DNA from 3 places in the Martelella sp. genome. Region 3 is predicted to be linked to each of the others. Evidence: riboswitches for the same ligand, from Rfam matches in the RefSeq annotation. Region 3 holds a riboswitch; each other region holds the start of a gene.
The links. A riboswitch is a leader RNA that binds a small molecule or an ion and turns the genes downstream of it on or off. The one in region 3 is predicted to bind thiamine pyrophosphate.

Region 1 (3,272 bases), on a different contig from region 3:
GCCACGCTCGGACCGTCGAGTTCGGCGAAAACGGTGATCTTCTCGCCCTCGGCTGCCGGCCGGACGATGTAGAAGGCGGAGAACCGCGGAAACTCTTCGCCTTCGTTCGTCGCGGTGTTGATTGCCAGCCCGCGCGCCGAAAGCCCGTAGAGATTGCCCTGGCCGAGCGCGCGGAAATAGGACGAACCGAGAAACGAGATCAGTTCGTCGGAAATGTCTGACCGGTTCAGCGGATAATTGATGCGGAAACCGGCAACGCCGGGCAGTTCGACATCCTTGAACTGCTCGGCGTCAAGCGGCGCGCGAAAAATAAAGTCACTGGCCGAGAACACCAGTTTCTCAGCCTTGCCGTTGGCAACCTCGTAGATCTCGACCGGTGTCTTGAACAACCAGCCGAGCGAAAAGGCCTGCAACTGGAAATCCGACTGGTCCCGCCAGATCGCTTTGTTCGGATCGTAGCGGACCGCGCGGTAGTCGTCGTAATGGAGCGCTTCGAACGGCGCGGGGACATTCTGTACCGGTTCCTGATACGGTTTGGCGGCGCGCGCCTTCATTCGGGCCGTCAGCGTATCGAAGGTAAAGGCGTCCGGCGACGGCGCCTCCGCCTGTACGGCGTCGTTCTGGTCCGGCACCTTGGCGGGTTCGACGGCTGCGTCCTGCCCGAATGCGCGCCCTGCAAAGCCGGAAAAAGCCAGCGCGCCGACCGCCGTTTGCGCCAGAAAAAAACGTCTTTTCATTCAAATTCCCGTCGGTTGAAAAAGAAGCTTCCGCAATGTTGCATGGCACCAAATCCAGCGCCGAAACGTCTTCTTTGGAAAGGTCGACCCTTGTCCCGAAACAGCGCGGAAGTTGCCTTCGCGGCACGCGCGGACGAGTCCGTAACGGCGGAGCGCCGGTTCGGTTCCACGTCCAGGCAAAAAACCAATGCAAGTTTCCATGCGTTAACAGATAGGGCCCATTCTTGCGCGCACCAAAAGGGGCTGGAACGCCGCGTTGCATTCCAGCCCCATTTATAAGGCAGCCATTCAACCAAAGAATGGCAAGATCATGGCAATATGCCTTCTTCGCGCCGCAATATTTTCGACCGTCCGGAGGGCGACGTCAAGATGGCGGCGCTGCCGAAAAACGCCTTTTTTATCAGGCGGCTTTCACGATTTCGACGAGTTCGATGGCAAAGTTCAGATCCTGTCCGGCGAGCGGATGGTTGGCGTCGACGGTGACCTGCTCTTCCTCGACCTTGGTAACGATCAACGGCACGGTCTGGCCGTCGGGCGTGCGGGCCTGCAGCTGCATGCCGGGCGCCACGTCAACCTCCGCCGGCATGGCCGAACGCGGCACGACCTGTACCTTCTGCGGATCATGCGGCCCATAGGCCTCGTCGGAGGGAACCTGAACCTGACGGTTGTCGCCGACAGTCATGCCGGCGATCTCGCGGTCGAGTCCGGGAATGATCTGGCCGGCGCCGACGGTGAACTCCAGCGGCTGGCGACCCTCGGAGGAATCGAAGGTCGAACCGTCGTTGAGCGTTCCGGTATAGTGAATACGAACGGTGTCCCCGCTCTTTGCTTCTGCCATTTCGTGTGCTCCTTCCTTGAACACCGAGCGCGACAGCGAAAGACAGGCAAATGCCCGGCCCGCGCCGTAGCGCCGTTTCTCTTTCCTGAAGCGCGTACAAGGTCATTTTCGCGCGCTGCAGAGGATTGAGCCGACACGCTTTCCTGCATGACGACTGGCGGGCACATCCGGAAATCCGGATGTGCCCCATACCTAGTCACTTTCGCCGACTATTTCAAATAGGCCGGAGCCCTTGAATTCGCGGCCCGCCCGCGATAGGTGTCGGAAAGCTCTAACGGGGTGCGGAACGCTGATCCTTGCGTCAACCGCTGAGAGGTGAACACCAACCCGAGGAACCTGATCCGGCTAAAACCGGCGGAGGGATTAGACGCGTGAACCAGAAGACGCCCTTTTCCCTTGTTGATTGCGACAGCACGAAGGAGGCGTCATGTCAGCTCACCATCTGAAAATTGCGGTTACGGCACTGGCAATCGGGGCTGCCGGCGCAGCCCATGCCCAGGACGCCAGGGTGCTGACCGTCTATACCTATGAAAGCTTCAACACGGAATGGGGCCCGGGGCCGCTGGTAAAAGACGCCTTCGAGGCCCGATGCGGCTGCACCGTGAAATTCGTCGGCGCGGAGGATGGCGTGGCGCTCCTGAACCGGCTGAAGCTCGAGGGCCGCACGAGCCCGGCCGATATCGTGCTCGGCCTCGACAACAACCTGATCCACGAGGCGAAGGAGACGGGACTTTTTGCCGCATCGGGGGTCTCGACCGAAAACCTCGCCATTCCCGGCGGCTTTGACGACGATATTTTCGTGCCCTTCGACTACGGCTATTTCGACATCGTCTACGACAGCGAGAGTATCGAAACCCCGCCGACAACGCTCGATGACCTCGTCAACGGACCGAGCGGCGAAAAAATCGTTATCGAGGATCCGCGTACCTCCACCCCGGGGCTTGGCATGCTGTTGTGGATGAAGGCAGTCTACGGCGACGAGGCGGCGGCAACGTGGGAGACGCTTTCAAAGCGCATTCTGACGGTCGCGCCCGGCTGGTCCGAGGCCTACGGTCTCTTCACCAGCGGCGAGGCGCCGATGGTGCTGTCCTACACCACCTCGCCCGCCTATCACCAGATTGCCGAGGAGACCGACCGCTACAAGGCGGCCGATATCGAAGACGGGCTCTATATCCAGATCGAGGTCGCCGGCATGACGGAGATGGCCGAGGACCCGGCGCTGGCAAAGTCCTTCCTCGAATTTATCCTGACGCCCGGCTTTCAGGACGCGATCCCGACGCATAACTGGATGATGCCCGTGGCGCAGACATCCGATCCCCTGCCCGCAGCGTTTCAAAACGCAGTCACGCCGGACAAGACCCTGCAGTTTGCCCCCGACGTGGTTGCGGAAAACCGGCAGGCCTGGATCGATGAATGGCTGAACGCCATGAGCGCGCGGTGACGGAACCGCAGCCGTGTATCTGACAGGGGCGGAGTTCCGCCGCAATCTTTCCGCCGGCCTCGCCGCCCTTCTCGCCGTTCTCGGCTTCATTGCCGTGGCAGTCGCGGCGCTTGCCGGGTTCGGACGGCTTGCCGATGCGGCGGCGGTCCTGGACGAGCCCTATGTCTGGCGCATCCTGCGCTTCACACTCTATCAGGCTTGCCTGTCAACGCTGATCTCCGTCGCTCTGGCCATCCCCGTAGCGCTTGCCATGGCA
Region 2 (3,272 bases), on a different contig from region 3:
GGGTGACGCCCTTGGTCTCAGGCGCGACCGCGATGGCGTAGAAGATGCCGATCACGCAGAAGCCGGTGAAGATTGCGAAGGTGCCGACGATGCCGATGCCGGCCAGAAGCTCGGGAAAGAGCAGGGCGACGACGAAGTTGAAGAACCAGTTGGCGATCGATGCCAGCGCCATGCCGCGCGGACGCAGCCGGAGCGGGAAGAGTTCCGCCATGTAGAGCCAGGGCAAAGGGCCGAGGCTGACGGCGAAAAAGGCAATGAAGGCAAAGATCCCGATCATGGCCAGATAGGGGGTCGCGGCGATGTTCATCATGGTCGCGACGGTCACAAGCGCCATCGAGGCCGCGGTGCCGAAAAAGCCCAGGATCAGCAGTTTGCGCCGACCCATGGATTCCACCAGATACATGGCGACGATCGTCAGCGCCACGTTGACCACGCCGATGCCGACGGTTGCCAGAAGCTGGGTCGTGGTGCCAGAGAAACCTGCGCTTTTGAAGATTTCCGGGGCGTAATAGATGATCGCGTTGATGCCGGAGAGCTGTTGCAGCACGAACACGATCATGGCGAAGCTCGTGACCGGCAGGATGCCCTTCTTCAGGAAGGTGCTCCAGGCAGGGGCGGCTTCCTCGTCCTTCGCGCTTTCCTTGATCTCGGTGATGATCTCGTCGATCTCGGCATCGGAGGATTCCGGCTGCAGCCTGGCGATGATGTCGCGCGCCTTGTCGGCGTTCGAATTCAGCGTCAGCCAGCGCGGCGTCTCCGGCGAGAGCAGGATGCCGACAAGGGCGATGATCGAGGGGAAGACGCCGACACCGATCATCCAGCGCCAGTCGCCGGTGCCGCCGAAGGCCGCGTCCGACATGTAGGAAATCATGATGCCGATCGTGATCATCAGCTGGAAGGCCGAGACGATGGTGCCGCGAATGCGCGCCGGCGCCACTTCCGCCAGGAACATCGGGGCGGTCATGGCCGATGCGCCGATGCCGACGCCGATCAGAAGGCGGGCCAGCGTCAGCACATACTGGTTGAAGGCGAAGGCGGAAATCAGCGAGCCGACGAGAAAGATCACGGCGCCGAGGATCAGCATCGGCTTTCGGCCGTAGCGGTCGGTGGTGACCATGGCGAGCAGCGTGCCCGCCACCGCGCCGAGCGGCACGGCCGAGGTAATCACGCCTTCCATGAAGGGCGTGATGGTGAAGTCCTGTTTGATGAACGGCAAAGCGCCGGAAATCACGCCCTGGTCAAAGCCGAAGAGCATGCCGAACAGTGCCGCCACGATGACGATGGCGATAAGCATTGGGTTTCCTCCGCATTTCGGGCGCAGCCGGGTGCCGGTGCGCCGGTCAGTGTCTTTCTGTCCCTGACCCTTAGCCTTTTTTTGTGAACGCTAGCTGAAAATTCCGTCTGTAGCCATGCCTTCATGACAACTTGAAGATGAAAACCGCCCTGCTTGTCAACTCTATTCCCTTTCGGCGGCCGGAAGCTGCGTCAGCGCCCCTTGACCGGACCGTTCTGCGCAGGCATAGATAAGCCCATCCGAGGGGTGCGATCTTCTTTGCGAAGATGCTGAGATGGCTCTGGCCGAACCCTTGAACCTGATCCGGGTCATGCCGGCGTAGGAACGGAGTTTGGTATTGAGCGATACGCCCATAAAATCAGCCTGTTTTGTTACGTCCGCTGCCCGGCCGCGCCGGGGAGAGGGGACTTGAGGCAAAGCCTTTTCGCCGTTTTGAAATCCCTGATGGTGATCGCTGCGCTCCTTCTGCTCTGGCAGGCGGTCGTCACGCTGTTTGCGCTCCCACGCTATATCCTGCCCGCGCCCTCTGCCGTCGCCGCAAGGCTGTGGACCGGCCATGCCTACCTCCTCTCGAACGCCCTCATCACGCTGCGCGAGATCATCGCCGGCTTTGCCGCCGGCGCGGCCTTCGGCGCGGGCGCCGCCTTCCTGCTCGCCGGTTTTCCGCGCTTCGGGCGTCTCGTCTGGCCGGCGCTCGTGGTGCTGCAGTCGTTCCCGGTCTTCGTCATCGCCCCCATGCTGGTGCTCTGGTTCGGCTTCGGCATCACCTCCAAGGTGGTGATGACGATGATCATCGTCTTCTTTCCCGTTGCCTCCAATTTCGCCGACGGACTTGCCCGCACCGACAGCGCCGTCATCAAGGCGGCGCATCTTGACGGTGCAGGACACTGGCAGCTTCTGGTTCTCATCCGTCTGCCGCTCGCCATGCCGCAACTCTTTTCAGGCCTGCGCATCGCCGCCCCGCTCGCTCCTCTCGGCGCCGTCGTCGGCGAGTGGGTGGGCGCTGCTGGCGGTCTCGGCTTCGTCATGGTGCAGGCCAACGCCCGAATGCAGAGCGATACGGTGTTTGCCGCCATGTTCATCCTGGCGCTGGAGGCCGTTCTGTTTCGCAAGGCGGTGGATCTCGCCGCGCCCTTTTTCACCCGCTGGTCGCCCGCCCAATGAGCGGCCGCGCCGATTTCCCAAGGAGGATCAAATGCTCAAAAGACTAGCCCTCGCGGCCGCCCTGACGCTTCTGCCCGGTCTGGCCGCCGCCGATGACAGGCTCAGCGTCATTCTCGAATGGTATGTGAACCCGGATCATGCACCGATGGTGATAGCCGAGGCGAACGGCTATTTCGCCGACGAGGGGCTCGACGTGGACCTCGTGCCGCCGGCAGATCCGTCCATGGTGCCGCGCATGGTCGCCTCCGGCCGGGCCGATATCGGCGTGCACTACCAGCCGAACCTCTATCTCGACCACGCCGCCGGCATTGACATCAAGCGCTTCGGCACCCTTGTCTCGACGCCGCTCAACACGCTGACGGTGATGGCGGACGGACCTGTCCAGTCGCTCGCCGATCTGAAGGGCCGGAAGATCGGCTTTTCGGTCGCCGGCATCGAGGAGGCGGTCGTCTCGGCCATGCTTTCAAGCGCCAGCCTCACGCGCGACGACATCACGCTGGTCAATGTCAATTTCGCGCTCACCCAGTCGCTCCTCACCGGCCAGGTCGATGCCACGATCGGCGCGTTCCGCAATTTCGAGCTGACCCAGATGGCGATCGAGGGCGAGGAGGGCAAGGCCTTCTTTCCAGAGGAAAACGGCGTTCCGGTCTATGACGAGCTGATCTATGTGACCCGCAGCGAACTCATTGACGATGACCGGCTGCTGCGCTTTCTCGACGCGGTGGAGCGCGCGGCGATCTTCATCACCAACCACCCGGAAGAGGCCTGGGGCCTGTTCGCCGAGGCCTATCCCGATCTCGACGACGAACTGAAC
Region 3 (3,272 bases):
TGGGCGAAGGGGGAGACGCCGAAAACGCAGATGACCATGCCGAGCACGTAGCAGGCAAAGCCGAGCCAGAGCGCGCGCCGGTCGCCGAACTTGTCGGCGAGCATGCCGAAAAACGGCTGCGCCAGCCCCCAGACGAGGTTCTGGATGGCAATCGACAGAGAGAATATCTCGATCCGGCCGGCGAAAAGATCATCCGACAGCGGCAGGACCACGCCGCCGAAAACCGAGCGAACGCCGAAGGACAGGGCCAGCACCAGCCCGCCCGCCAACATGATGATCAGCATGTCGCGGTCGATGCCGCTGGTCCTGGCCTGTTGCATGATATCTTTCCCGAAATATCCCTTGCGCCAGAATTAGCAGGGATCAGGAAAGATGAATATCCAATATCTCTGATTTCAGACGTCAGCGTTCTTGATGTCAGAGCCTCGCCTCGGGCTTCCGCAGTCAAGTCCCGTCTCGACCGCCGCGCGAGACCTGCATAAACAATTGATATTCATTAATTTTCGATCGGACCGCCTGGCATCCGGATTTGCAATTGGTCGCAAAACAGGCCATAGCAGGCAGCAAGATGGGAACGGCGCGGCCCCGACGGCGTCGCCTCAGCCGAAGCGTATTGGCCAGGGAACCATGATAAAGACAGTCATTTTCGACTTTGACGGCGTGATTGCCGACAGCGAGATCATCGCGCTTGCCGAGCTTCAGGTATCGCTTGCCCAATACGGGGTCGCGGTCGACTGGGATATGCTGGTCGAGGAATTCCTGGGCTCTTCGGTCAGGCAGATCATCGCTTACGTGGAGGGACAGACCGGCAGGGCGGTCGATCCCGATTTCCAGGAGGCGTGGTATGCGCGGCTGTTTGACCGCTATCGCCGCGAGTTGAAGCCGATGGCCGGCGCTGAAGCCATGCTTGACCGGCTGGAGGCGGCCGGTATCGACTACTGCATCGCCTCCGGCGGGTCCTACAAGAGGCTCGGCGTCGCGCTTCAGGCGATCGGTTTTGCCCAACGCTTCGAAGGCCGGGCCTTCAGCGCCGAATCGGTAGAACACGGCAAGCCGGCGCCCGATCTTTTCCTTTACGCTGCCGAAAAACGCGGCGCCCTGCCGAAGGAGTGCGTGGTGCTGGAAGACGCCATCGCCGGCGTGACCGGCGCGGGACGCGCCGGCATGCGCGTTTTCGGGTTTATCGGCGGCAGCCATCTTGAGGGCGTCAGGCCGCTTCATGCCGAACGGCTTCGGGCCGCGGGCGCCGACACCGTGCTCACGGCGCTTTCCGATTTCGGGATGCTAGCCCTTGACGCCGGTCGAGACCGGTTGACACCGGGCTGAAAGCCCGACAGAATCCCGTCCATTCCGAGGGGAGCATCCTGCGATGCTGAGATGGCAACGGGCCGGACCCTTGAACCTGATCCGGGTCATTCCGGCGTAGGAACGGAAAAATCGGCTATTCCCCTTTGTTTTCGCTTCCGCGCCGGTCTCCGCAATGCCATGGAGGTCGTCATATGTCGTTGGAATTTCGCCGCAGCCGCCTTTTGCAGGCTGGTGAGACGCAGCCATGAGAACGGTCGACTATCGCCTGAACGCCCTGGTCGATGCCGGGCTGGTCGAGACCGCGCCGCTTGCCGAACTGGCGCGGCATGCCGCCGAAAACGGCGCGACCTTGATCCAGTATCGCGACAAATACGCCAAGACCCGCCAGATGATCGAACGGGCCGTGGAAATCCGCAAGGCGCTTGAGCCGACCGGCGTTCCGCTCGTGGTCAATGACCGGGTCGACGTCGCGCTCGCGGCAGAAGCCGCCGGCGTCCACCTCGGCGCAGACGACATGGATCCCGAGACCGCGCGACGGCTGCTCGGGCCGGACGCCATCATCGGCCTGACCGTCAAGAATGCGTCCGATGGCGCGCGGGCGGCAGCGGCCCCGGTCGACTATGCCTGTATCGGCGGCGTGTTTCATACGCTCTCCAAGATCAACTCCGACCCGCCGGTGGGCGTCGAGGGGTTTCGCGCGCTGCGCCGCGGCCTGAAGAACGCGAGGCCGGACCTGCCGGTCGGCGCGATCGCCGGCATCAAGCTCGAACATGTGCCCGAACTGATCGCCGACGGGGCCGACGGCATCGCCGTGATCTCGGCAATCTTCCATGCGCCCGACGTGACGAAGGCGACCCGCGACTTCCGCCGGGCCGTCGACGCGGCGCTCGCGATCCGGGCGCGATGACATCGGCGGCAATCGAGCGCGTGGCCGGCCGCCTTGCGGACAGGCTTCAGACGACGCTTTCGATGATGGCGGGCGTCGTTCTGGCGCTGATGCTCGCGCTCGTCCTCCTCAGCGTCGTGCTCCGCTATGTCTTCCGGACCGGGCTGATCGGCACCGAGGATCTCGGCATCTGGCTGAATGTGGCGCTGGTCTTTCTTGCCGCGCCGCTTGCCATGACCGGCCCGCTCGCCATGCGGCTTGAACTCCCCTTTTCAAGGCGGGCGGAATTGCCCGCCCGCATCATCGCCGATGCCGTCAGCCTCATCGCTGCCCTTGTCCTCGCCCTTGGCAGCGCTCGCGTCGCAACGCTGATCGGCGGCACCTCGCCGACCCTCGGCCTGCCCGAATGGGTGCGCTTTGCCGTCACCGGCGCGGGCGGCGCGCTGATCGCCGCGACCCTTGCCCTCAGGCGCATCAGCGAACGGCGGTTCCTGTCGCTTGCGGTTTCTGTCGGTCTGGCCGGCCTCATCTCCCTCGCATGCCTGCGTTTCAATCTGGCAACGGCCGTTCCGCCGAGTGCCGCGATTGCGCTTTTCGCCGCCATCGGTCTGATCGCGGCTGCCCCGCTTGCCCATGCCTTCCTCGCCGCGGCCCTTTTCGCCATGCCCTTCGGCGGCAATCTGGCGCCGGAAACGATGGTGACGACAGCGGTTTCCGGCATGTCGCATTTCCTGCTTCTGGCGATCCCCTTCTTCCTCTTGACGGGGGCGGCCCTTTCGGCCTCCGGCGCGGCCGCGCATCTCGTCGCCTTCGCCGCATCGCTTGTCGGCCACCGGCGCGGCGGGCTGGCGCAGACGGTGCTCGCCACCGGCGCGCTATTTTCCGGCGCGTCCGGTTCGTCGGTTGCCAATGCGGTGTTTTCAGCCACCACCTTTCAGCCCGAACTGGTGCGTCACGGCTACCCGCCGGCCCGCGCAGGGGCGATCATCGCCGCCTCCTCGGTGCTCGACAATGTGATCCCGCCGTCAATCGCCTTTCTCATTCTTGCGGCCGCGACCGATCTCTCGGTCGGCAAGCT

Region 1: another riboswitch for thiamine pyrophosphate. It lies ahead of thiB (thiamine ABC transporter substrate binding subunit); the one in region 3 lies ahead of thiE (thiamine phosphate synthase).
Region 2: another riboswitch for thiamine pyrophosphate. It lies ahead of AC5DC2_RS05975 (ABC transporter permease); the one in region 3 lies ahead of thiE (thiamine phosphate synthase).

The regions. Positions count from the first base shown of each region.
Region 1 covers NZ_CFHTCS010000185.1:1,881-5,152, reverse strand. Annotated here, with positions in the region: gene AC5DC2_RS14600 (OpgD/OpgG family glucan biosynthesis protein) at 1-737, opposite strand, end outside; gene AC5DC2_RS14595 (FKBP-type peptidyl-prolyl cis-trans isomerase) at 1,138-1,575, opposite strand; TPP riboswitch at 1,841-1,955, shown strand; gene thiB (thiamine ABC transporter substrate binding subunit) at 2,003-3,016, shown strand; gene thiP (thiamine/thiamine pyrophosphate ABC transporter permease) at 3,030-3,272, shown strand, end outside.
Region 2 covers NZ_CFHTCS010000044.1:4,941-8,212, reverse strand. Annotated here, with positions in the region: gene AC5DC2_RS05980 (sugar porter family MFS transporter) at 1-1,321, opposite strand, end outside; TPP riboswitch at 1,527-1,636, shown strand; gene AC5DC2_RS05975 (ABC transporter permease) at 1,739-2,458, shown strand; gene AC5DC2_RS05970 (ABC transporter substrate-binding protein) at 2,490-3,272, shown strand, end outside.
Region 3 covers NZ_CFHTCS010000057.1:6,507-9,778, forward strand. Annotated here, with positions in the region: gene AC5DC2_RS07185 (MFS transporter) at 1-320, opposite strand, end outside; gene AC5DC2_RS07190 (HAD family hydrolase) at 628-1,326, shown strand; TPP riboswitch at 1,344-1,446, shown strand; gene thiE (thiamine phosphate synthase) at 1,553-2,215, shown strand; gene AC5DC2_RS07200 (TRAP transporter large permease subunit) at 2,212-3,272, shown strand, end outside.